Regions from separate parts of the Colwellia sp. BRX8-4 genome, predicted to be linked through region 2. Evidence: predicted binding sites of a transcription regulator. Region 2 holds the regulator's gene; each other region holds the start of a gene.
What was found. Region 2 encodes FNR, which switches genes on or off when oxygen is low (the NO sensors DNR and NnrR bind a similar motif). Its sites were predicted from a motif close to TTGATCTAGATCAA; they were not measured.
Positions count from the first base shown of each region.

Region 1: a site for FNR is predicted at 2,766-2,779, ahead of H4J56_RS19640 (DUF3149 domain-containing protein). Genes of this name have one in related genera too.
Region 3: a site for FNR is predicted at 3,079-3,092, ahead of H4J56_RS09985 (CbbQ/NirQ/NorQ/GpvN family protein). Genes of this name have one in related genera too.

Region 1 covers NZ_JACGVS010000005.1:107,296-115,274, reverse strand. The annotation lists gene H4J56_RS06370 (heavy metal translocating P-type ATPase) at 1-2,105, opposite strand, end outside; gene H4J56_RS19640 (DUF3149 domain-containing protein) at 2,548-2,676, opposite strand; gene H4J56_RS06365 (tetratricopeptide repeat protein) at 2,833-3,555, opposite strand; gene H4J56_RS06360 (ATP-binding cassette domain-containing protein) at 3,623-5,530, opposite strand; gene H4J56_RS06355 (YheV family putative zinc ribbon protein) at 5,633-5,827, shown strand; gene H4J56_RS06350 (SlyX family protein) at 5,895-6,131, opposite strand; gene H4J56_RS06345 (hypothetical protein) at 6,144-7,142, opposite strand; gene fkpA (FKBP-type peptidyl-prolyl cis-trans isomerase) at 7,274-7,979, shown strand, end outside.
Region 2 covers NZ_JACGVS010000009.1:25,032-33,010, forward strand. The annotation lists gene ccoO (cytochrome-c oxidase, cbb3-type subunit II) at 1-555, shown strand, start outside; gene H4J56_RS09285 (CcoQ/FixQ family Cbb3-type cytochrome c oxidase assembly chaperone) at 561-755, shown strand; gene ccoP (cytochrome-c oxidase, cbb3-type subunit III) at 748-1,710, shown strand; gene H4J56_RS09295 (FixH family protein) at 1,874-2,368, shown strand; gene H4J56_RS09300 (heavy metal translocating P-type ATPase) at 2,458-4,866, shown strand; gene ccoS (cbb3-type cytochrome oxidase assembly protein CcoS) at 4,896-5,108, shown strand; gene H4J56_RS09310 (sulfite exporter TauE/SafE family protein) at 5,114-5,791, shown strand; gene fnr (fumarate/nitrate reduction transcriptional regulator Fnr) at 5,830-6,549, shown strand; gene uspE (universal stress protein UspE) at 6,699-7,625, shown strand; gene ttcA (tRNA 2-thiocytidine(32) synthetase TtcA) at 7,736-7,979, shown strand, end outside.
Region 3 covers NZ_JACGVS010000010.1:8,328-16,306, forward strand. The annotation lists gene H4J56_RS09970 (PAS domain-containing sensor histidine kinase) at 1-183, shown strand, start outside; gene H4J56_RS09975 (lipopolysaccharide assembly protein LapB) at 229-1,407, opposite strand; gene H4J56_RS09980 (hypothetical protein) at 1,799-3,055, shown strand; gene H4J56_RS09985 (CbbQ/NirQ/NorQ/GpvN family protein) at 3,171-3,986, shown strand; gene H4J56_RS09990 (cytochrome c oxidase subunit 3 family protein) at 3,979-4,596, shown strand; gene H4J56_RS20000 (cytochrome C oxidase subunit IV family protein) at 4,615-4,869, shown strand; gene H4J56_RS10000 (hypothetical protein) at 4,952-5,332, shown strand; gene H4J56_RS10005 (cytochrome c) at 5,468-5,908, shown strand; gene H4J56_RS10010 (cbb3-type cytochrome c oxidase subunit I) at 5,913-7,301, shown strand; gene H4J56_RS10015 (LPP leucine zipper domain-containing protein) at 7,755-7,979, opposite strand, start outside.

The DNA.
Region 1 (7,979 bases), on a different contig from region 2:
GACGCCATTGCCATACCTAAATCTGCTTGGGCTAGCGCTGGCGCATCATTAATGCCATCACCAACCATAGCAACCTGATAACCTTGCTCTTGATATTGCAGAATATATTTTGCTTTATCTGCAGGCAACACCTCAGCTTTAAAATCGTCTAACTGTAATTCTGTCGCTACCGATGTTGCACTCGCTTGATTGTCACCAGTAAGCATAGCTACCTTTATACCTTGTTGTTGCAATAACTTCACAGCCTGCAGCGCATCAGGCTTCAATTTATCACTAAAACAAAACAGCCCAAGTAATGTGATCTTATCTTGCTGCTGACTAGCCAACCAAGAAACAGAAGCACCTGGTATTTTTATTTTTTCGGTTGGCAGTGTTACCCCTAACTCTTGCATCCAATGACTACTGCCCATCAAGACTAAATTGTCACCAATGTTGCCTTTGACACCATAACCCGCGACAACTTGAAATTCCGCGACAGGTATTGGTTGTGTTTCGCTGGCTAATGCTTTTTCAACCACAGCTTTGCCTAATGGGTGCTCACTATTTATTTGTAAGGAATAGGCCAGCTGCAATACTGCTTCTTCACTACCACTGATGACCCTCATCTCATTTACAACAGGTTTGCCTTGGGTCAAGGTGCCTGTTTTATCAAATACCACTAAATTTATTTCTTTTGCCTGCTCTAACGCCACTGCATCTTTAACCAATACGCCTAATCTGGCAGCGGTTCCTGTACCTGCCATTATGGCTGCTGGAGTTGCTAAACCAAGTGCACATGGACAGGCAATCACTAAAACGGCTACCGCATTGAGAATGCCATTGGTCCAGTCATCAAATACTAAACCCAACACCAATAAGGTGGTAAGTGCGACCAATAACACCACAGGAATGAATATACTACTGACTTTATCTACTATTGCTTGTACGGGAGCTTTTGCACCTTGGGCTTGCTCTACTAATTCAATGATTTTAGATAAAGTAGATTCGCTACCAACATTCGTGGCACGGATCTCCAAAATACCGTCCAAATTAAGTGAGCCACCCGTGACAACGTCACCTTCTTTTTTACTTAACGGAATTGATTCACCACTAATTAACGCCTCATCCAGATGACTCTGGCCCTGCAAAATTTCACCGTCAACAGGGATGCTTTCGCCCGGTATTACTTTAACTTTTTCTCCGGATTTTACTGATGAAGCGGCCACTTTTTGCCATTTACCTAAGCGCTGCACTGTTGCCTCAACAGGTTTCAAATTTTCCAATGCTCTAAGTGCATCAGTTGTTCGGCGTTTTGCTTTGTGTTCTAAATATTTACCCAGCAGAACCAAGGTTATTACTGCGCTACTACTTTCAAAATACAAGTGCGGCATGCCATGAGCGCTATTAAAGCTCCACCACAAATACAAAGATAGTCCGTAGGCTGCACTGGTACCTATGGAGACAAGAAGATCCATGTTGCCCATGCCAGCTTTTAATGCTCCCCAGCCTGCACGATAAAAGCGAGCGCCAAAATAGAACTGTACTGGCGTAGCTAATAGCCATTGCCAAACTGGCGGTAACATCCACTGTTGGGAAAACAACATGCCTAACATGGGTAACACCAGTGGCAAGGTAAGTAGGCCTGCTCCCAATACGGGCCACCAGGCTTTAGTATAAAAAGGCTGATGTTGGCTGGGCTTTTCTATCACGCTGTCATTGTTCAACGGGATAAAAAGGTAACCGGCTTGTGTCACGGCTTGGGCTAGTTGTTCATCCGTTACAAAGGATAAAGTTTTTACTTGTACGTGCTCGGTGGCTAAATTGACCGATGCATCGACCACACCGGTTACTTTTAACAATGCCTGTTCGACCCGCGTCACACAAGAGGAGCAACTCATCTTTCCAATACCAAATTGCTTTACCTTTACGGGCACTTGATAACCAGCCTCAATAACAGCGGTAATTAATTCACTATGACTGGCAGTGCCTTGAATAGTAGCCGTATCTGTAGCTAGGTTAACGGTAACATCTGTCACGCCAACCACTTTGTGTAAGGCCTTTTCAACACGACCGACACATGAAGCACAGGTCATACCGTCAATTTTGAATTGTGTAGTTGTATTCATAAGCTTCTCATCTTAATTGAATTGTAGAACTAAGTTGAGGTTAAAGCTTACCACGGTAGTAGGGTCAACTGTTTTAGTATAAAAAGTGTTATAAGTAACAATTTATAATTTAACGGTGAACACCGTATTTTAATGAGGAGTACAACAATCTTAATGACTGCTTTTTTAGATGAGCGATACCTGAGGTTAAATCTTTAATGTCTATATTCGTATCAAACAGTAAAATATACGCCTGCAAAATTTTAGGTTGCTAAAGACTCCTCTTTGGCAGCTATTGCCCTTAGGGTTATATTGTAGAAATTAACTACTTCAACGTTTAATTAAATTTTTTGAAAGATATTTTCGGTGCTTAAACGTAATAATTGCAGTTGCTGACTTTATTTAACGGTTTCCACCTTAATTTAGAAGGTTGCAACTTTAATCAACTTCTACAGGTTTTTACCTAATTATTTTCATTGATGTTTTTAAGAAAATAATAAACATAGAAAGCACCAATACCTAAAAGAATTGCTAATCCGCCAAAAGAATAAAGTACAACGGGATCATTAATAATCATATCGAAAAAGTTCATAATAGACTCCATAAAAATAATTGAGTTATAACAAAAATGGCTATAACGTAATGTTATAGCCATTTTAAATCGTGGGTTACTTTATGGTTGTGATATAGATCAATGAACCTTAAATTTATCCCTTAGATTATTGTCTTATTTTTTAGAGCTAAGGTTTTATTGTTTAGCTTTTAATGCTTCTTGTTCGATAATTTGTTGATAAAGTCGGTCAGCCTTTTCCCTTGCTTGAGCTATTTCTACATTGCTGAGTTTTAAGGAGTCCATATCGCGACTTTTTCCTGCATTTTGATAACCATTACTTGCGGAAATAATATTCCATATAAAAGACATCTCTACACTTTTCTCAACACCCAATCCTTCAAAATACATCAGTGCTAAATTAAACTGGGCTAGGGCGTAGTTTTGCTTTGCCGCAGTTTCATACCAACGTGCGGCTTTTGGATAGTCTTTATATGTACCCGTGCCATTGAAATACATAACACCAAGATTAAATTGTGCGGCAACGGAGTCTCTTATCGCTGCTCTTTCCATCAGTGCAAAAGCGGTTTTTAAATCTTTTTTAACGATGACTCCGTCAGAATACATCAGTGACAAACTAAATAGTGCGTCGGGGTGATTTTGTGAAGCGGCTAAGGACATTAATTCCAACGCTTTTTTGGGATCTTTTGTAACGCCGTAACCATTTAAATAAATAAGCGCCATTTGATACTGCGCAGGAGAATACTCCTGAGCAACTAAGGGTTCAAATTCATTTATAGCCGCTTTAAAAGCACCACGGTTTAATTCATAAATGCCTTGGTCAAGATCACCTTGATAAGCAAAGCTCGAAACACTGCTTACTATAGATAGACAAAAAAGGGCGAATATTGTTTTTTTCATAACGTTCTCATTATTTTAATCGTATGATTATTAAGTGTAGCAAGTAATATAATTTAATGATTAATTTTTACAGTGAAGCTTGCAACATAATTTCTTCAATTTGTTCTTCTAATTCGAGCCAATACATTTCATTTTCTTCAACATCTGCTTTGAGCTTAGCTTGTTGCTTAATGAGTACGGCTAAGCGTGCTTTATGTTCACTTTGATATATCTCACTTTCGGCTAATACTCCTTCAACTTCAGCTAATTCAGTTTGCAGCAGTTGCACTTTCTTCTCGTATTTATCGGCTTGTTTACGCAGTGGAGATGCTTTTTTACGTAATTCAGCTTGGTCTTTGCGTAATTGTTTTTTATCAACAACCTCAAGAGACTTTGCGGGTTTAGTATTTTTCAGTGTTTGTTTTTTGTCTTCATTAAGCCATTGTTGATAGTCATCAATATCACCAGAGAACTCGCTAACTTGACCATTGGCAACTAAGAAAAACTCATCAACACACGACTCTAATAAAAAGCGATCATGGGCAATCAAAATAATAGCCCCTTCAAAGTCTTGTAAAGCAAAGACAAGTGCTTGACGCATTTCTAAATCAAGATGGTTAGTGGGCTCATCGAGGAGAAGTAATTGTGGCTTTTCATTAACAATTAACGCCAATACCAGACGTGCTTTTTCTCCACCTGACATGGTACTTACCGGAGAAAGTGCTTGGTCGCCAGTAAAACCAAAGCTACCTAAAAAATTGCGCGCTTGTAGCTCTGTAGTCTCAGGTTTAGCACGAACAATATGATCAATCGCACTACTTGGCATATGTAATTGTTCAAGCTGATGTTGAGAGAAGTAACCAACAGTTAAGTCTTGGGCGCAATAACGCTCGCCTTTAATTAAGGCAATATCGCCGGCTAATGACTTTATTAATGTCGACTTACCCGCACCATTTCGTCCTAAAAGACCGATTCTACTACCGGGTACCAGCGTGAGACCGACATCACGTAAAATAATGGTTTCTGGATTATAGCCACAGGTTGTCTCTTTTAACGCTAATAACGGATAAGGCAATGTTTCCGGTGTTTTGAAACTGAAGGTAAATTGGCTATCAACATGTGCGGGTGCTAAGTCAGGTAATTTTTGTAAACGCTTTAAACGACTCTGTGCTTGTTTTGCTTTACTGGCTTTTGCTCTAAAGCGATCGACGAATGAGGTTAAGTGAGCAACTTCTTTTTGCTGTTTTTGAAATTGAGCATCTTGTTGTGCTAAATGTTCCGCGCGCTGACGCTCAAAGGCGCTATAATTACCCGAATATAATTTTGCTTGTTGATGTTCAATATGAAGAATTTGTTCAATAACGTCATCGAGAAAATCACGATCATGTGAAATAAGCACTAAAGTACCGGTAAAGCGTTTTAACCAACGCTGTAACCAAATTACCGCATCTAAATCTAGATGGTTAGTGGGTTCATCGAGTAAAAGTAAATCTGCGCGGCTAATTAACGCTTGAGCCAAGTTAAGACGCATGCGCCAACCACCAGAAAAATCCTTTACGGCATCACCTAGTTGTTCTTGTAAAAAACCTAAACCATGCAATAACTCGCTGGCACGGGCGGGTAAACTGTAGCCATTTATGGCGTCAATATGGTTGAGAATTAACGCTTCTTGGTTGCCATCATCATTTAATCGAGCTTTCTCAAGTTGTTGCTCAAGTTGACGAAACTCTTTATCTCCGTCCATCACATAATCTAAGGCTGATTGTTCGAGGGCGGGAGTTTCTTGTTTTACTGTCGCGACATCCCAGCCTGAAGGCATATTTACATCGCCCCTGTCGGGCTGTAACTCACCTAATAAGGCCGCAAATAAAGAAGATTTTCCACAGCCATTAGCGCCAACTAAGCCGACTTTGTGATTAGGATGAATAGTAAAGCTTGATGATTTTATGAGGTTTTTAGCGCCTCTATCTAAGCTTAAATCGGTGGCTATGATCATTGTGTATTATTACTCATTTTAATTCAGGCCGCTATTGTCCTTTTCCTATCGACAAGATTCAAGGTAAAATAATACAACTCGATTTTATTTGGATTGAAACACATGAAAAAAAGATTTATTGCTGGCGCTATTTGCCCGAAATGTAATGCTATGGACACCATGGGATTAACAAAAGAAAATAATGTTGAAAAAGTTACTTGTGTTAGCTGTGGGCATCAAATGTCACAGCCAGAAGAGCATGTCGTTAAAGAAATCCGTCCGCAAGAGCAAGTGATTGGTATTTTTAAGCAAGAATAAATCGTTATTTTACCAAGCTGAAATATTTCAGCTTGGTATTTATTTGAATGAAAGCTCAGGTTAAGAGTTAATAATGTGGTGGTGGCGGTTCGATATCTTGCGACTGATTTTGACCCGGATTATTATCTTGAACACGACTTGCGATTAACTTTAGCTGTGCCCTAATGTCTGAAATTTCTAATTGATGAACAGCAAGTTCATTATTCAACTGTTCAATAACATCGTCTTGAAAGGCATTACGAGATTGCAGCGCTTCAACATTTTCTTGTAATTCGATGATTTTTTTTTGTATTTCTGTTGTCATAATTTGGGGTACCTAACGCGACTTTCTTTGCCAAAGCTCAGCGTATCCTGATGAACTTTCGGTGATTATTTGGTTCTTTCCTCGAAAGGCGACACTATACACTACCGCGCCTGCAGCACGTATACTTTCTTTTGGCGTAACTCGCCAGCTGTCAAGCCGCTCTCCGGTTAGTATGCTCCATAGGCTAACTTTTCGAGTTGGGGCTCCTGTTAATAGTTGAGTACCATCATCAGAAAACCTTACTGAGCTAAATATTTCGTGACGGTTATAGTATTGAAGTTGGCTAATGCGTTTACCTGTTTTTAAATCCCATATGTTTGAAGATTTTTTACTGTCGGCAGTAAAAGCAAACCGACCTTTAGGGTCTAGAGCCACCATAGTAACGCGACTGGGATGATTAAATCGGTAAATAACCTGCCCACTTTCTGTATCCCATACATAAGCGACGTAATCATTGCCTCCTGAAATAGCGATACGGCCATTGGGGAGCATATCAACCGCATTAATTTTTTCTGTATGACCTAAGAACTCTAAGCGACGGCCATTGCTCATGGTAATGTGAACAACGGTGCCATTACTTTTACCGAGTAAAATAAAGTCACCATTATTAGACAAGGCAATATCACGAATCGTTGACTCACGTACTTTCCAATAACCTTCTGATTGCCCTGTTGCTATATTCCACAACGAAAACGCTTCTCGATTTGCGGTCAATGCATGGCTATTATTATTGGATATATCGGCTAACAGCACTAAATTATCGCTACTATCTTGCTGTTGTGACCAGCTGTATTTTAATGCATTCTCTTCTATGTCCCATAAACTTAAGCCATGATAAATAGAAGAGACAACACTGTATTTGCCATCATTAGAAATATTAGCTGCATAAGCACCATCTGTAGCATGCTGCCAACGCTGTACAGGCTTGTCCTCTGCAGGCTGGCAAGCACTGTTCCATAAGGAAAATAGACAGATGAAAAGCAGTGTTAGCTTGTTATTACACTTAATCACAATATTAATACTTTTTTCTTAGTTAATTTATCGTTAGTATAAGCCGCATTGTCTAACAATACATAATATTTAATCAATGGCTTAGGGGGACTTCCTCCAACTGAGTACTAGGTTACGTTAACGGAGAAAAAATGAAATTATTTAAGCCAACTATGTTAGCTATTGCACTTGTGTCAGTGTTTGGCTGTCAAGAAAGTGTAAAACCAACCGAAACAGCGCCTGTTTTAGAAACTGAAATGCAAAAACAAGCTTACAGTTTAGGTGCTTCAATTGGCATGTACATGCAAAAGAATCTTGATCAACATGAGAAGTTGGGTGTTCCACTTGACCAAGCATTAATTACTCGTGGTTTCATGGACAGTCTTGCTGGCAAATCAATCATTGAGAAAGAAGAGATCCAAGCACTATTAATGAGCCTTGATGAACAAATGAAAGCAAAGCAACTAGCAGCAGCAGACGCTGAATCTGAAGCGGCAATTGCTGAAGGCATGAAATTCTTAGAAGAAAATGCTAAGAAAGAAGGTGTACAAGTTACTGAATCAGGTATTCAATACCTTGTTGTAACTGAAGGTGAAGGTGATAAACCTAGCGCTACTGATACAGTAACGGTTCACTATAAAGGTACTTTCTTAAACGGTGAAACTTTTGATAGTTCATATGAACGCAATGAACCAGCAGTATTCCCTTTAAATCGTGTTATTAGCGGTTGGACAGAAGGCGTACAGTTAATGTCAGTGGGCTCAAAGTACACTTTTACTATTCCATCTGATTTAGCTTACGGAAAAAATGGCAACCCGCCACGTATTCCTGGTAACTCAGTATTACAGTTTGAAATTG
Region 2 (7,979 bases):
ATAACACCGTTGTTTTTTCAAAAAGCAACGACAACACCTGTTGACAACCTCAGACCTTACACCGCTTTAGAAATGGAAGGTCGTGATATTTATATCCGTGAAGGTTGTAATGTATGTCATAGCCAAATGATACGTCCTTTTCGCGCTGAAACTGAGCGATACGGGCACTATTCAGTCGCTGGTGAAGGCGTATGGGAACATCCATTCTTGTGGGGTTCTAAACGTACAGGTCCTGACTTAGCTCGTGTTGGTGGTCGTTATAGTGACGATTGGCATCGTGCGCATTTACTTGACCCTCGTTCAGTGGTTCCAGAGTCGAATATGCCTTCGTTTAGCTGGTTAGCTGAAAACAAGTTAGATGGCGAATTAACCGAGAAGAAATTAGCTACTTTTAATTTCTTAACGCGCAATCGCAGCCATAAAGATGAACAAGGTAATCGTATCCCGTTATATTCAGCTGCAGATTTAGCCGGTGCTAAAGACGCGGTTAAAGATAAAACGGAAATGGAAGCTCTTATTGCTTATTTGCAATCTCTCGGTCATGCGTTGAAATAATGATGATGGATTATGGCACCCTCAGAGGGTTAATAGCTTTATTAATATTGGCACTATTTATTATTATTGTGGTTTGGTCTTATTCTAAAAAGCGTAAAAGCGCTTTTGATGAAGCTGCAAACTCTATCTTCGAAGAAGATAAAGAAAAGACTGAGCTTAATGACGTGAATGGCAAACAGGAGACTAATAAAAATGTCTAGCTTCTGGAATATATGGGTTTGGGTTTTAACCCTAGGAACTTTAGTCGGTTGTTTTTTACTACTTCGCTATTGTTTAAAGAACTTTGCAGGTGTTCCTGAAGGTGAGTCAATGGGACACACCTTCGATGGCATCGAAGAATTGAATAATCCACTGCCGCAATGGTGGAGTACATTCTTCTTATTAACTATCATTTGGGCTTTTGGTTATTTAGCACTCTATGGTTTAGGTAATTGGACTGGATTTATTGGTTGGAAAAGTTCTAACCAAGGAATTTTGAATCTTGCTGAATCTAAAGCGCAGATAATCGCCGCAAAAGAAAATGGTTATTTAGTACAGTATGACCGTGAAATTGAAGCCGCCGATTTAAAATATGGTCCAATTTTTGATGCCTATGCTGCACGCACCATTGAAGACTTAGCCACTGATGAAGAAGCGTTAAAAGTAGGTCAACGCCTATATTTACAAAATTGTTCTCAGTGTCATGGTTCAAATGCAAGTGGTACTACCGGTTTCCCTAACCTAACCGATAAAGACTGGTTATACGGCGGAGACCCACAATCGATTAAGCATACACTTCTATATGGTCGTAATGCTAACGGTATGATCGCTTGGGGCTCAGCATTAGGTGATCAAGGCGTTAAAGATGTTGCCGCCTATGTACTGAGTTTAAGTGGTCGTGAAGTTGACGTTGCCAGTGCTGCTGCCGGTAAAGAAAAGTTCGCTCTGTGCGCAAGTTGCCATGGTGCTGACGGTAAAGGTAGTTTAGCTATGGGTATTCCTTTAGGAGCGCCGAACTTAACTGACAACATCTGGTTGTATGGCGGCTCTCCACGTGCCGTTGAGTCATCTATTAAAAATGGTCGAGCTGGTGTAATGCCCGCATGGAAAGATATTTTAGGTGAACAAAAAATACATCTTGTTAGTGCATATGTGTATAGTTTATCGCAAAAATAACTGCGTTTAATTAGTCTCAATATATCAGCCTTGCGGTATTATTACCGCAAGGTTTTTTTATATCTTCCAAGCCAAGAATAGTGAGTAAATTGTTGGTTTTTTAATAGTTCCCAATAGAAAAAAGTCGTATAATACGCGCACTTTCACCGACTGAATTTTTAATATGAAAACATCTTGGTATAAAGAGCCTTGGGCTTGGTTCGTTTTTATTCTCCCCGCTACCGCGGTTGTTGCTGGTATTTCGACTTACTTTATTGCTAACCATAATCCCGATCCATTAGTCGTTGGTGATTACTATAAAAAAGGTAAAGCAATTAACCTAGAAGTCTCTAAAGTAAAGCTTGCCCAAAAATTAGGGATGCGCTTTGCATTAAAACTGCAAGATAACGAATTAATTATCAAACCTACCGGTATTGATAAAGTATTCCCGGTGTTAAATCTTAATTTTTATCACCCGACTCTTGCTGATAGAGATTTCTATTTAGCACTCACGCCTGACGGTAATGGCTATTTTAGGCATGTCTTTGATGAACCAGTAAAGGGAAAATGGCGCTTAACCATAACGCCTTTTGAGAATCACTGGAAAATTCAAAATACTATTTTCTTACCTCAAAGTGAATTTATCGATATTATTCCTAATGTTAGAGAAGCTAACTAAGCGCCAATAGTCTCTATTAGCTTAGGTGTTGATTAACCTCACCTAAGCAACACCTCTATAAAAACCAATTATTTGCTTGGCCTCAACATATGAAAACACTTTGTTATCACTGCAGTGAAATTGTTCCTAATGGGTTAGATTTATCAATAAAAATTGAGAATACCATGCAGCCGATGTGCTGTATTGGATGTCAAAGTGTTGCTCAAGCGATTATTGATAACGGTTTAGGTGAATATTATCGTTTTAGAACAGCTCCCGCACTAAAAGGTGAGCCTCTAGTTCCTGAGCAGTTACAACGTAATAAGTTACTTGATGATGACAGCCTACAAAGTGAATTTACTTATAAAAATGATGAATATAACGAAGCAATTTTAACGATTGACGGTATAAGCTGCGCGGCATGTGCGTGGCTTATCGAAATGCAACTTATCAAGATAAACGGCTTAATTAAAATTAATGTAAATGCCACGACACAACGTGCAACTGTTCGATGGAATAATAGTGAAGTACAACTTAGTGAGCTGATTAATCATATCAGAAATATTGGTTACCAAGCCCTCCCTTTTAAAGCTAGTACCGCCGAAAAACTTAACAAAACTCAAAGTAATAATTATATTAAACGCCTAGGTATCTCTGGTATTTTAATGATGCAAGTCATGATGATCGCTTTTGGCTTATACTTTGGCGCCTTTTCTGGCATGGATGAGTACAACTTAATCTATTTACGCTATGCGAGCTTATTTTTGACCTTACCTATTGTCACCTATGGCGCATTACCCTTCTACAAGGGAGCTATTAATGCTTTAAAAGTGAAGCGTTTATCTATGGATGTTCCTGTTGCTATAGCGATTTCACTGGCATTTTCGGCCAGTGCTTGGGCAACAATCACTCAGCAAGGTGAAGTCTATTTTGAATCAGTATCGATGTTCACTTTTTTACTACTTATTGGTAAATTTTTAGAATTTAGAGCAAGAAGTCGCGCCGCGGAAGTCTCGGCTAACTTGCTTAAGTTAATGCCGATGATAGCGACAAAACTCATTGATGATAAAGGAACAGAAAAAGAAGTCATACTACCAGCAAAAAAACTTCGTCCTCTCGATATTGTACTCATAAAACCAGGCGAAGTGGTTCCCGCTGATGGCACAATAATTACAGGCAGCAGCCAACTGAACGAAGCGATGTTGTCGGGTGAGCAGTTACCCTTAAATAAATCAATAGGCGATACTGTCTTTGCAGGCACTATAAATGGTGACGGTAATATCAACGTTGAAGTTAAACAAGCCAGTGAACATTCTTTTTTAAGCCAACTGATCAGATTAAGTGAATCATCTCAGGCGCATAAACCCAAATTAGCAAAATTATCAGATAAAATCGCTCAATACTTTGTTGCGGTTATTTTACTAACCGCTATAGGTACTGCATTTTATTGGCAACAGCATTTACCTGAAGAAGCTTTTTGGATCACCTTATCGGTACTCGTTGCTACCTGCCCTTGCGCATTGTCACTGGCAACCCCCACAGCGTTAACCTGTGCGACCACACGCTTAAACCGTGAAGGTATCATGATCAAATCTGCACATGTTATGGAAACATTACCAAAATTAACCACTATTGCTTTTGATAAAACAGGTACCTTAACTTCTGGTGATTTTTCTATTAATGAAATAAAGCGCTTTAATAATAAAAAGCTTAACTATAGCAAGCAGCAGGTTTTAGCTATAGCAGCAGCGCTCGAGTCTTATTCTGAGCACCCTTTAGCCAAACCGTTTAAAGCATTTCGTGATTACTCCTACCATACTCAAGCCGTTGAAATTAAATCTGGTGCTGGTATTCAAGGGAAAGTGAACGGTCAATACTTTCAAATCGGTAAACCTAATTGGTTGCTTAGCGAATCAAGTATGTTGGCAGAATTTGCGACGGCTTCTTGCCTATTAGTAGCAGACAACCAATTAGTCGCTGCTTTTTACTTAAGTGATGAAATTCGCAATGATGCCCAAACGCTGTTAGATGACTTAAAGAAAAGTAATATTTATACCATCATGCTATCGGGTGATAACCCTGCTGGCTGTAAAAAAGTTCAGGCATTGCTACATTTAGACGAGATACATAGTACTTTGACTGCGGCTAATAAGATGGCGATAATAAAAAATCAGCCTAAAAACTCAACCGTTGCTATGGTCGGCGATGGTGTCAATGATACGCCAGTATTCGGCGCAGCCCATGTCTCGATTGCTATGGGGAGTGGCACCGATATAGCTAAAAGTGGTGCCGATGTTATCTTACTCAATAATCGTTTAAAGTCGATAACAACATTAAGACAGGTCGCCAATAAAACTCGTCGCATTATTTGGCAAAATTATTTTTGGGCATTCGGTTATAATGCTATCGTATTGCCCCTTGCCGTCTCAGGCTACATTACTCCCTATATGGCGGTTATAGGTATGTCTGCAAGTTCGATATTGGTTATCACTAACTCGTTACGTTTATTAAAAAAGTAAACGCAAACTTATAATAGAGCATAAAGACCATGAGCATTATTTATATTTTGATCCCCATAGCGATAATCCTAACCTCTATCGCCATTTATTTATTTTTTTGGGCAGTAAAAACTGAACAATTTGATGATTTAGAGAAACAAGGTATGAGTATCTTGTTTGATGAAGATGAAAACACTACCACCAAAAAGTCCACTGAAACCCATAGCGAAAATACAGCTAAAAATGATACGGGTAGTAAATAACAGCCATGTTGAGTATAGATTATTTATCGGCATTCATCATCGGCTTGTTAGGTTCGGGACATTGTATCGGTATGTGCGGTGGTATAACAACGATGTTAACATCTGCTATATCACCGCAACAAAAAGGCAGCGATAAATTTAAGCTGGTCGGTGCATATAATGTTGGCCGAATTTTTTCTTATAGCTTAATTGGGGCAATCGTTGGATTTAGTAGTTCTATTGCAATAAAGAATATTGGCGTTCCATTAGGTTTTTTAAGGTTATTTGCAGCGGTATTTTTAATTTTATTAGGCTTGTATTTAGGCCAATGGTTAATGTGGCTATCAAAAGTTGAAAAAATGGGTAAGTTCCTTTGGCGCTATCTATCCCCGTTAAGTAAAAGGTTTATTCCCATTAATAATGCTAAACAAGCGCTAGCATTAGGAGCAGTCTGGGGATGGTTACCTTGTGGTTTAGTCTACTCAACATTAACTTGGTCCTTAGCCAGTGGAAGTGCCCTCAGTGGCGCCCTAATTATGACCAGTTTTGGTTTAGGTACTTTACCAGCCTTGTTAAGTCTTTCACTTGGCTCTTTTGGTATAAAGTCGTTGGTAACAAACACGAAATTCAAGAAAATAATGGCGCTAATGATAATTTCATACGGAATATACAGTTTAATGTTTGCATATAAGCAATTGTTTTAATATGATCGATAAATTAGGGATAACTCATTTAGGTTAATATGTATAAAAAGCCATGTTCTACATCTCAACATATTCATTGTCAAAACTGTAGTATCAGCGAGCTGTGTTTACCTTTCTCTTTAAATGATAAAGAACTCGATACACTAGACAGCATTATTGACCGTAAACGCCCTATTCATAAAGGCGAACAAATTTTCCAAGATGGCGACAAAATGCAAGCTTTATACGCTATTCGCTCTGGAACATTCAAAACATTTACGGTTAATGAACAAGGTGAAGAACAAATTACCGGTTTTCATTTAGCGGGTGATTTATTAGGTTTTGATGCTATTGCTGAGTCAGAGCATCCTAGTTTTGCAAAAGCCTTAGAAACATCTATGGTCTGTGAGATACCTTACAATACTTTAGATTCATTATCGAATACGATGCCTAAGTTGAAAAAACAAATTCTTCGCATGATGAGTTCCGAAATCCGCTCAGATCAAGAAATGTTAACGCTACTTAACCGCAAAAATGCTGAACAACGCTTAGCAACTTTTATTTCAACCTTAGCCAGTCGCTATCATGCACGGGGTATGTCACTAACAGATTTTCGCCTAACGATGACGCGAAGTGACATTGGTAATTATATTGGTTTAACGGTTGAAACCATCAGTAGATTATTAAATCGTTTTCAAAAAAATGAATTAATCACAGTTGATGGAAAACTCATCACAATACTTAATATGGATAAACTTAACGAGTGTGCTTCACTGTAGTTTATCGCTTTTTTAAATAATTATAGATAAATGCTTAACATTAAAGATGTTAAGCATTTTTTTTATTGAAATATTATGATTTAAAGCAAATAATATCTATTAATTATGGTCTATTATTAATATTATTTAATAACTAGGGAGTAAATATTATGGATAAGTATAAAAAAATATTAGCCGTTATTGATCCAACCACTGAAAATCAAAAAGCGTTGAAACGTGCGATTGAATTAGCACGACATAGTGGCGGACAGATCACTGCATTTTTAACCATTTATGATTTATCTTATGAAATGACCACCATGCTTTCTGGCGATGAGCGAGAAGCAATGCGTCAATCGGTTATTAATGATCGTAAACTATGGTTAGAAGAAAAGATTTCAGAAACTGATCACCAAGACATAACCATAGATACCTGTATTATTTGGCATAATCGCCCATTTGAAAAGATCATAAAAAAAGTACTGGCTGAAAACTTCGATATTGTCATCAAAGGCACCCATCAACATGACAAGCTAAAGTCGGTTATTTTTACGCCAACAGATTGGCATATCTTAAGGAAATGTCCCTGCCCAGTATTACTGGTTAAAGACCATAGCTGGCCAAGCAATGGTAATTTACTTACCGCACTCAATATCGGTAGCGATGATGATGAGCACAAAGCGCTTAATAATAAGTTAACCCAAGAATCAATAGTGTTTTCTTCACTGATTAAAGCCAATGTCCATTTAGTGAATTCTTATCCAGGTACGCCAGTAAATATTGCCATTGAAATTCCAGAGTTTAACGCCTCTGAATATAACGACACTATGTTTAATCATCACAAAAGTGCGATGAAAGACCATGCTAATAGCTTTAATATTCCGCTTAAAAATACCCATGTTAAAGAAGGTTTACCTGAAGATGTTATTCAAAGCATTTCTAAGCACGTTGATGCTGAATTAGTTGTGTTAGGTACTATTGGTCGAACGGGGATTTCAGCGGCACTTATTGGTAATACTGCAGAGCATGTCATTGACCGCCTTAACTGTGATGTCTTAGCGATAAAACCTGATGGTTACCTCTCGCCATTAGCTTAATATTGAAATATGTAAATATCCATTAAAAAGCCGAGGATTTCCTTGGCTTTTTGCTATACTACGCGCGGTAAAATTCATACTTTTTATTTCAAATATCTCTAGGAAACACTATGAGCGCTCAATCAGCGACACCAATAACATCTTTAACACCCAGCCAAAAAATACAGCTGAGTAAACTTGAGAAGCGCTTAAGACGACATGTTGGCCAAGCTATCGCGCAATATAATATGATAGAAGATGGCGATAAAATAATGGTGTGCTTATCGGGTGGCAAGGACAGTTACGCCCTTCTGGCTATTTTAATGTTGTTAAAAGAATCAGCGCCCATTCATTTTGATATTGTAGCCGTTAATC
Region 3 (7,979 bases), on a different contig from region 2:
GGTAGCGGGATAGCTAACAAAAATAACTTATTTGTCCCTTTCTATACGACAAAACCACAAGGCAGTGGTATTGGCTTAACGTTATGCAAACAAATATTATTTAATCATGATGGACTTTTATCCTTAAAAAACAGAGAAAATGTCGCAGGAGTTGAAGCTGTCATATCGCTTCCTAAAGGTTGATACGATAAATTATCAACTACACTCGATATTTACCAATATTACCGTTTAGATATTTCTAGCAATGCTTTGGTTAATATTATAGAGCTTTTTTTCATCAAGCTCATAGGTCCACTCCAGTGCTTTAACTAACATAGCTTGGGCCATCTCCATTTTTTGTTGCTTTATGTAAATACGGTATAGTTCCATATAGGCTTGGTTTAAATAGGGCGCTTTCTTCAATGCTTTTTTAAAGTGTCTTTCTGCTTGTTTAATATCATTGTTTTGTGTTGCGACATAAGCCTGAGTTAACGATTTATAGGGGCTAGGGTCGTCTAATTCTTCCATCTTACTTTGCAGAAAACTCACTTCTTCCATTCGCTGTTGAGACTTAAGTAGCATAATATAATTACTTAATAGTGCTATGTTTGGTTTTCCTCTATCTATACCTATTTTGTAGATTGCTTCTGCCGTTTTTACATCGCCAGCCCTACGATGAATAACGGCTAATAAATTAATTGTTTCGATATTTTTAGTGTCATATTTATAGGTGGTACTAGCATACATAAAGGATTTCGCTAAATTTTTATCAGCTAAAGCGTCAGCAGCTATATTCTTATAATACATAGCTACAAAGGTATTATAAGAAAACGTTCCTCCTCTACGATTATTTTTATTTGGGAAGTAATCAATGGTTATACCGGAGGGAGAAAAATAGAAAAAGTTATCATCAGCAACAAAAGAAGGATCATAAATTACTGTTTGTACATGCGAAGATGACAAAATAACATCTTCTTTTTTAGAAAAAATCGGTAAGGTATACACATTACGATATGAGAAATACAACCCCAAAAGCTTAGCATAAGCAGTTGTTAAAATGGCCAAACTCATACAGTTACCTTTATTAAGACGCATTACGGTAGTGGCATTATATGTTTCACCATAATAGGTAAAATTGGCCATGTTCTCGTTAAGTATCTGATAGAGTGCTTGGTGAGGTTCATAGCCCGTAGCTACTTTTTTCTCAAAATCTATTTTTACTTTTTTCTGTTGGTCTTGCGTTAGGTAAAACAGCTCTTGCTCATTTAATGGCGCTATTTTTGTTTGTTCAAATAAATTGTAATTAATAGGAATATTGATGTGTTGTTTAATATCAGATTTTGAGCCATCTATAGATGTAGTTGAACAGGCTGAAAAACAAAAGATAATATCAAAAGTAAAATTATTTTTATGCGATGCATTTGTCATCCTTAACATTCGGGTATATTTATCTCGTCTTGCCACGGGATAACTTAACTACGAAGAGCTCTGTACTTAAATTAACAGAATAATAACTTATAATAAAGTGCTGTTGAAAACTAATCATTACACGTCACTTTTATCGTTCCGTTTAACTACACGCTATGCTTTATCGATGCTAATTATAAGTTGGGCGGTGTAGATGCATAAAGATTAAAGTTGGCTAGCGTTTTTTTTCGCAGATTAAATCAACAAAACACTCCTCATTTGCTATAATCGATATACTTAATTGCAATACCTAATAAAAACGTGGATTTTTCACGCTTTTTTTATATTATTTCTAATCTATGCTTAACCGTATTATTAGTGATAATTCCTTATACGGAGTTTATATAGTTTCATGAGAAAGTTGTTATCTTCACCTGTTAATATGCCCTTGTCTGATGCTGAAAATCAGGTTTATCAAAATGCCCTTAAATATGTCACGCCATTGAGCCTAAATTTAATGGCGGTTAAAGTGACACATCGTCCAGATGATTTTCTGGGCTGGTGTGGCGAGTTGGCCCGACTATGTCGTGAAGAACTTAATAAGGATCTTTTAGAAGATGAGCAACTTTTACCGCTTAAGAAGCTACAAGATATTCTTGAAGCTGGCTTTACGCTTAGTCAGTTTAAAATGGCTAGAATTGCTCCTTGGCCTATATTTGCCAGTTTTATTGAACAACAAAGCACGATTCATGCTTTAGATGAACGTTTACGTTTATTGAATTATCTTGACGAAATTCGCCAACAACCTTTAGCAGACTTAATTGTTGAAGACCGTTTAGCTTTTTCTGGTAAGCACACAACTCAGCATGACTACAGCATTTATAATTTTGATGTTGAATGGTTTGCGGGCACTAAAGGTGCAAAAGTTTTTCATACCTTGCTTGAGCAGTCGCCAGAAAAGTTTGATGCAGCATTAGCGCACATTCCTTTAACTGGAGAAGTAAGTCATGCAAACTACCAAAGTTTTGTTAACGACTTCCAACAAATTTTTAAAGAATATACGCAAACAAAAGCCCAAGGCGAAAAAGCGCCTTTAGCGGTAGCTACACGTCTATTAGCGATGCGCAGACCGGATCAATTTATTGCATTAAATAACAATAAAATTGATATTCTTTGCCAAGGCTTATCGATTGCTAAACTAAAAAACACAGATTTTTCATCTTACTGGCATGACATGATTGGTACTATGCGTACTTTTGCATGGTGGCATCAAGCACAACCAGAGATAGTTGAAGTAAACAGTGATGTAAGTGAGGGCGAAGAAAGCGCTCAAGATGAAGCTACTAGCAACAAAGAAAATCGTGAACTTATCCTTTGGAAAAATCGTGCGGTATTAATTGATTTATTTTTATTTGCTGATGCTGATTTAGCACCAAATTCAAACTACATTAAATTACGTGAAAAAATGCTTAATAAAGCGAAATCGAAGTCAAAGGCGACGCCTAAAAAACGTAGTAAAGAGTCAGCTGAAATATTAGTGGACAAAGCGCTTACCTCAGAAGATCTTCCAGCGTACTTGCAGGGTAAACGTGACTCAATTATTATTCAGGTTAAAAATGGTAAAAGTGTTGAACAAGCTATCGGTTTAATGCGCGCAATTTTTGGCTAATTAATCGCTATTTTCATGCTCAATTGATCGGAATCAACTAAGGTCCATTCAAATTTGCAGCTAACTCATTTAGGGCGTATTTTAACGTTAAGTTAAATTACGCCTTTGAGTTTTTATGAACACCGTTAATCTTAAACCTTCGACCAAAACTGACGATTCTTTATATTATAAAGAACAAAAGAATGAAGTCTCCTTATTTGAATATGCCTATCACCATCAATTACCCGTATTAATTAAAGGGCCAACAGGTTGTGGTAAAACGCGTTTCATTGCCCATATGGCAGAAAAACTCAATAAACCCCTTTATACTGTTTCTTGTCACGATGACTTAACCGCTGCTGATTTAGTAGGTCGCCATTTAATTGGTCCCAACGGCACCTATTGGCAAGATGGTCCGTTAACAAAGGCTGTTCGTGAAGGCGGCATTTGTTATTTAGATGAAGTCGTTGAAGCACGCAAAGATACAACCGTTGTATTGCATCCATTAGCTGATGACCGTCGCGTATTACCCCTTGAACGCACCGGTGAGTTAATAGAAGCCGCCCCCGGTTTTATGCTGGTTGTTTCTTATAATCCCGGATACCAAAATCTATTGAAAGGTATGAAGCCAAGTACACGTCAGCGTTTTGTGGCACTGCGCTTTGAATACCCTACTGCGGAATTAGAACAAGAAATTTTAATTAAAGAAGCAGGGGTTGATCCCCATTTAGCTTTTAAATTAGTTGAACTTGCCCAAGCTTTACGTCGTTTAGAAAAAAACGATCTCGATGAAGTTGCTTCAACACGTTTGTTAATCTATGCAGCGAAAATGATTTCAAGTGGTATGAATCCTATCGAAGTTTGTCGTTGTTGTTTAGCCGAACCATTATCAGATGATATTGATACGGTTAATGCTTTAATGGATGTTGCTAGAATCTACTTTGATGAGTAACAGCGTTATTACTTCAAAAACTTCAGAACTTCGCGAGGTTAAAGTAGCTGACAATATGGTTAATAAAAGACTGCCGGGTGATTTAGCCATGTGGTTTTTTATTCTTGCTGAACTTACTGTCTTTGCTATATTTTTTATTGGCTTTGCTATTACTGAGCAATTACATAGTGATATGTTCATTGCGAGTAAAGCTAAGCTTCACCCGATTGCGGGTTTAATTAATACGATTGCCTTAATCACCAGCAGCTTATTTGTTGCTTTATCTGTTCGAGCTATTCATCTTCATCAAGTTAAACAATCAATTAACTTACTCGTCATTTCACAAGTTATTGCCTGTATTTATTTAGCAGTAAAAATTTGGGAATATCAGTTTCTCTTCAATATAGGCATTGATATAGAGACAAATACTTTTTTTACTTTGTATTTTATTATTACCTTCTTCCATTTTATGCATGTACTTTTAGGTATGGTTATTCTGCTTATTATTGGCGTAAATGCTAAGAAAGGTGCTTATCAAGAGGACGTCTCTGGCTTTGAATCGGGTGCAAGTTATTGGCATATGGTTGATATGTTATGGATTATTTTGTTTCCACTTATCTATGTTATTTAAAGAGGCGGTAATGACACTATGATCACTTTGAAACAAACAATTATAAGTTGGCTACTTTTAATTATATTGACCTTTAGTTCAGTTTATATCGGACAGGTTATAAAATCCCCAGAGTACTTAATTGCTTTTGTATTATTAATTGTTTTCCTTAAAGGGCAGCAAATTACCGATGTTTTCATGGAACTTCGCACAGCGCCTAAAATGTGGCGGATATTATTACTTGGCTATGTATTTATAATTCCTGCTGTTATTTGTGTAATTTATCTTTTGTAGTGATGTTTAAGGCGTTAGGCGGTCTATTCAGATTAATCATTGACCTAAAAAATAGTGTTACTTTTAGTTAAGAGAGGTTTATATGAAAAATTCAGTTGAGCAGTCATCGAACCAACACCATTCAGCCAAAGATGGCCGGGATGCTATTATTTATCAATCGTTATTTTTGATGAATTTATTACTTATACCTGGCCTGTCTTTTTTAATTTTAATATGGTTTTTTATTAAAAAAAAGCACCAGAAAGGCTGGCAATGTATTCATCTATACCGCTCCATTCAATTGTCTATTTTAGCCGGCTTTTTTATTATCGTAATTCCGCTTGTTGTCTTACTAACAACTGATGCTTTTGAAGTGTCTTTAATGGTGATGATCATTTACTTTGTTACTATGCATGCCGCTTTTGTTTTGCTGGGAATGCTAAATGTTTCTAGGGCAATGGCGAAAAAACTTCCACTTTTTTGATATAACGCATACTTACCTTTTTTTTAGTCACAAATTATTACACATTCTTTAAAACTTGATAGAAATCAAGTCTCCTTATTTAAGAGCGGTTTATTATCCTCAAGCTTTATTATCGTTTTTACTAAGGAAAACACCATGTCAGAGCGTTTTACTAAAGGCATGGCTCGGAATATTTATTATGGAGGAAGCGTATTCTTCTTCTTAATATTTCTAGCTTTGACCTACCACACCACCAAAGTGATGCCTGAAAGGGATCACCGTGAAAATATTACCGAAGCTGTTGCTCACGGTAAAGAACTTTGGGAAGAGAATAACTGTATCGGTTGCCATTCATTAATAGGTGAGGGGGCTTATTTTGCACCTGAACTCGGTAATGTTTATAAACGCCGTGGCGGTGAAGCGGGCTTTAAAGCCTTTTTAAATGGTTGGATGAAAGCTCAGCCGTTAAATATCCCTGGCCGTCGTCAAATGCCAAACTTTCATCTTAGCGATAAAGAAATTGATGACTTAGCAGAATTTTTGAAGTGGACGTCAGAGTTAGATACTAATGACTGGCCACCGAATATTGAAGGATAATGCGATGAACACTTTAAAATATCAATCTCAAGCGGTCGCAAAACCTTATTTCATTTTTGCATTAATACTCTTTGTTGGCCAAATTCTATTTGGCTTAGTTATGGGGTTACAATATGTTGTTGGTGACTTTCTTGCTGGCGCAATTCCTTTTAACGTAGCACGTATGGTGCATACCAATCTACTAATAGTCTGGCTATTATTTGGGTTTATGGGTGCTGCTTATTATATGGTTCCAGAAGAATCTGAAACTGAACTTTATAGTCCTAAATTAGCTATTATCTTGTTCTGGATATTTGCCGCCGCAGGTGTTGCAACTATCTTAGGATACCTATTAGTCCCTTATTCAACTTTAGCTCACTATACGTTAAATGAATTATGGCCAACGATGGGACGTGAGTTCCTTGAACAGCCTACTATCACAAAAATTGGTATTGTTATTGTTTGTTTAGGCTTTTTGTTTAACTTAGGTATGACTATTTTAAAAGGCCGTAAAACAGCTATTAACATGGTGTTGATGACAGGTTTAATTGGTTTAGCCGTATTCTTCTTATTCGCATTCTATAATCCAACTAACTTAGCACTTGATAAGTACTTTTGGTGGTTTGTTGTTCATTTATGGGTAGAAGGTGTATGGGAATTAATCATGGGCGCAATTTTAGCTTATGTGTTGATCAAAATAACAGGTGTTGACCGAGAAGTTATTGAAAAATGGTTGTATGTCATTATTGCAATGGCGTTAATCTCAGGTATTTTAGGTACAGGTCATCATTTCTACTGGTTAACTACTCCAGAATATTGGCAGTGGGTGGGCTCTGTATTCTCAGCAATAGAACCTTTACCATTCTTTGCGATGGTATTGTATGCCTTTAACATGGTTAATCGCCGTCGCCGTGAGCACCCTAATAAGGCTGCGACACTCTGGGCATTAGGCACGTCAGTAATGGCATTCTTAGGTGCAGGTGTTTGGGGCTTCTTACATACATTAGCACCAGTAAACTACTATACCCATGGTTCACAAATTACTGCTGCTCATGGTCACATGGCTTTTTATGGTGCTTATGCGATGATCGTAATGACAATTATTTCATATGCTATGCCTAAGTTACGTGGTATCGGTGAAGCTAATTGTAATCGTGCCCAAGTACGTGAAATGTGGGGATTTTGGTTGATGACTGTTGCTATGGTTTTCATCACATTATTCTTAACAGGTGCTGGTGTATTACAAGTGTGGTTACAGCGTATACCAGAAAGTGGTGAAGCGTTAAGTTTTATGGTAACTCAAGATAAACTTTCAATATTTTATTGGCTACGTGAAATTGCCGGCGTGTTTTTCTTAATTGGTTTAATTTCCTTTATCTCAAGCTTTTGGGTGAAAGAAAAAGTAGCTAGCTAAGTACTAGTATATGTTGGTATTAATCAACAGAAAATGAAAGCCGGTTACTGAAAAGTAACTGGCTTTTTATGTTCAGGATGGACTTTCTCATACATCCTGTTTTTCTAGGCATTAGTGTATCTCTGTACGTCTACGTTATGTCGTGATGCTGTGACTGCATGGATGCAATAAGTAGAGTAACGCAGGAGCAGTAACCTAGATGGCAAGGAACGACGATGTTCACAACGGTATGGCCATTTCTAGGCATTCATATAGTCACATGGTCTTGATACTCCTTGATGTCGATGTAAGAGTCGATAATGGTATTTCTTAGACAGGCTGTCCTTCAAGGCGTTTGTCCATCATTGCACGCCAATAGTCATAGTTTGTTGATACGAAAATAGCAGGCATAAAAAAACACGAGGCTGATATAATCAATCTCGTGTTTTATTTAATAGACCTATGGTCTAACCGTTATTTTTTGTAGCTAGAAGCAATGTTATCCATGCGTTCATTAGCATTAGCAACAGATGTTTTAACACCTTCTATTGTTTCTGTATTCATTGTTTGCTGACTTTTTACATCGGCAACTTCATCCGTTAAGGCATTAACTTTATTAGTTAGTGTATCAACCTTTTGGTTTAGGCTACTTACACTTGCTTCTAAAGCGTCAGTGTTAGCACAGCCTGTTGCCGTCAT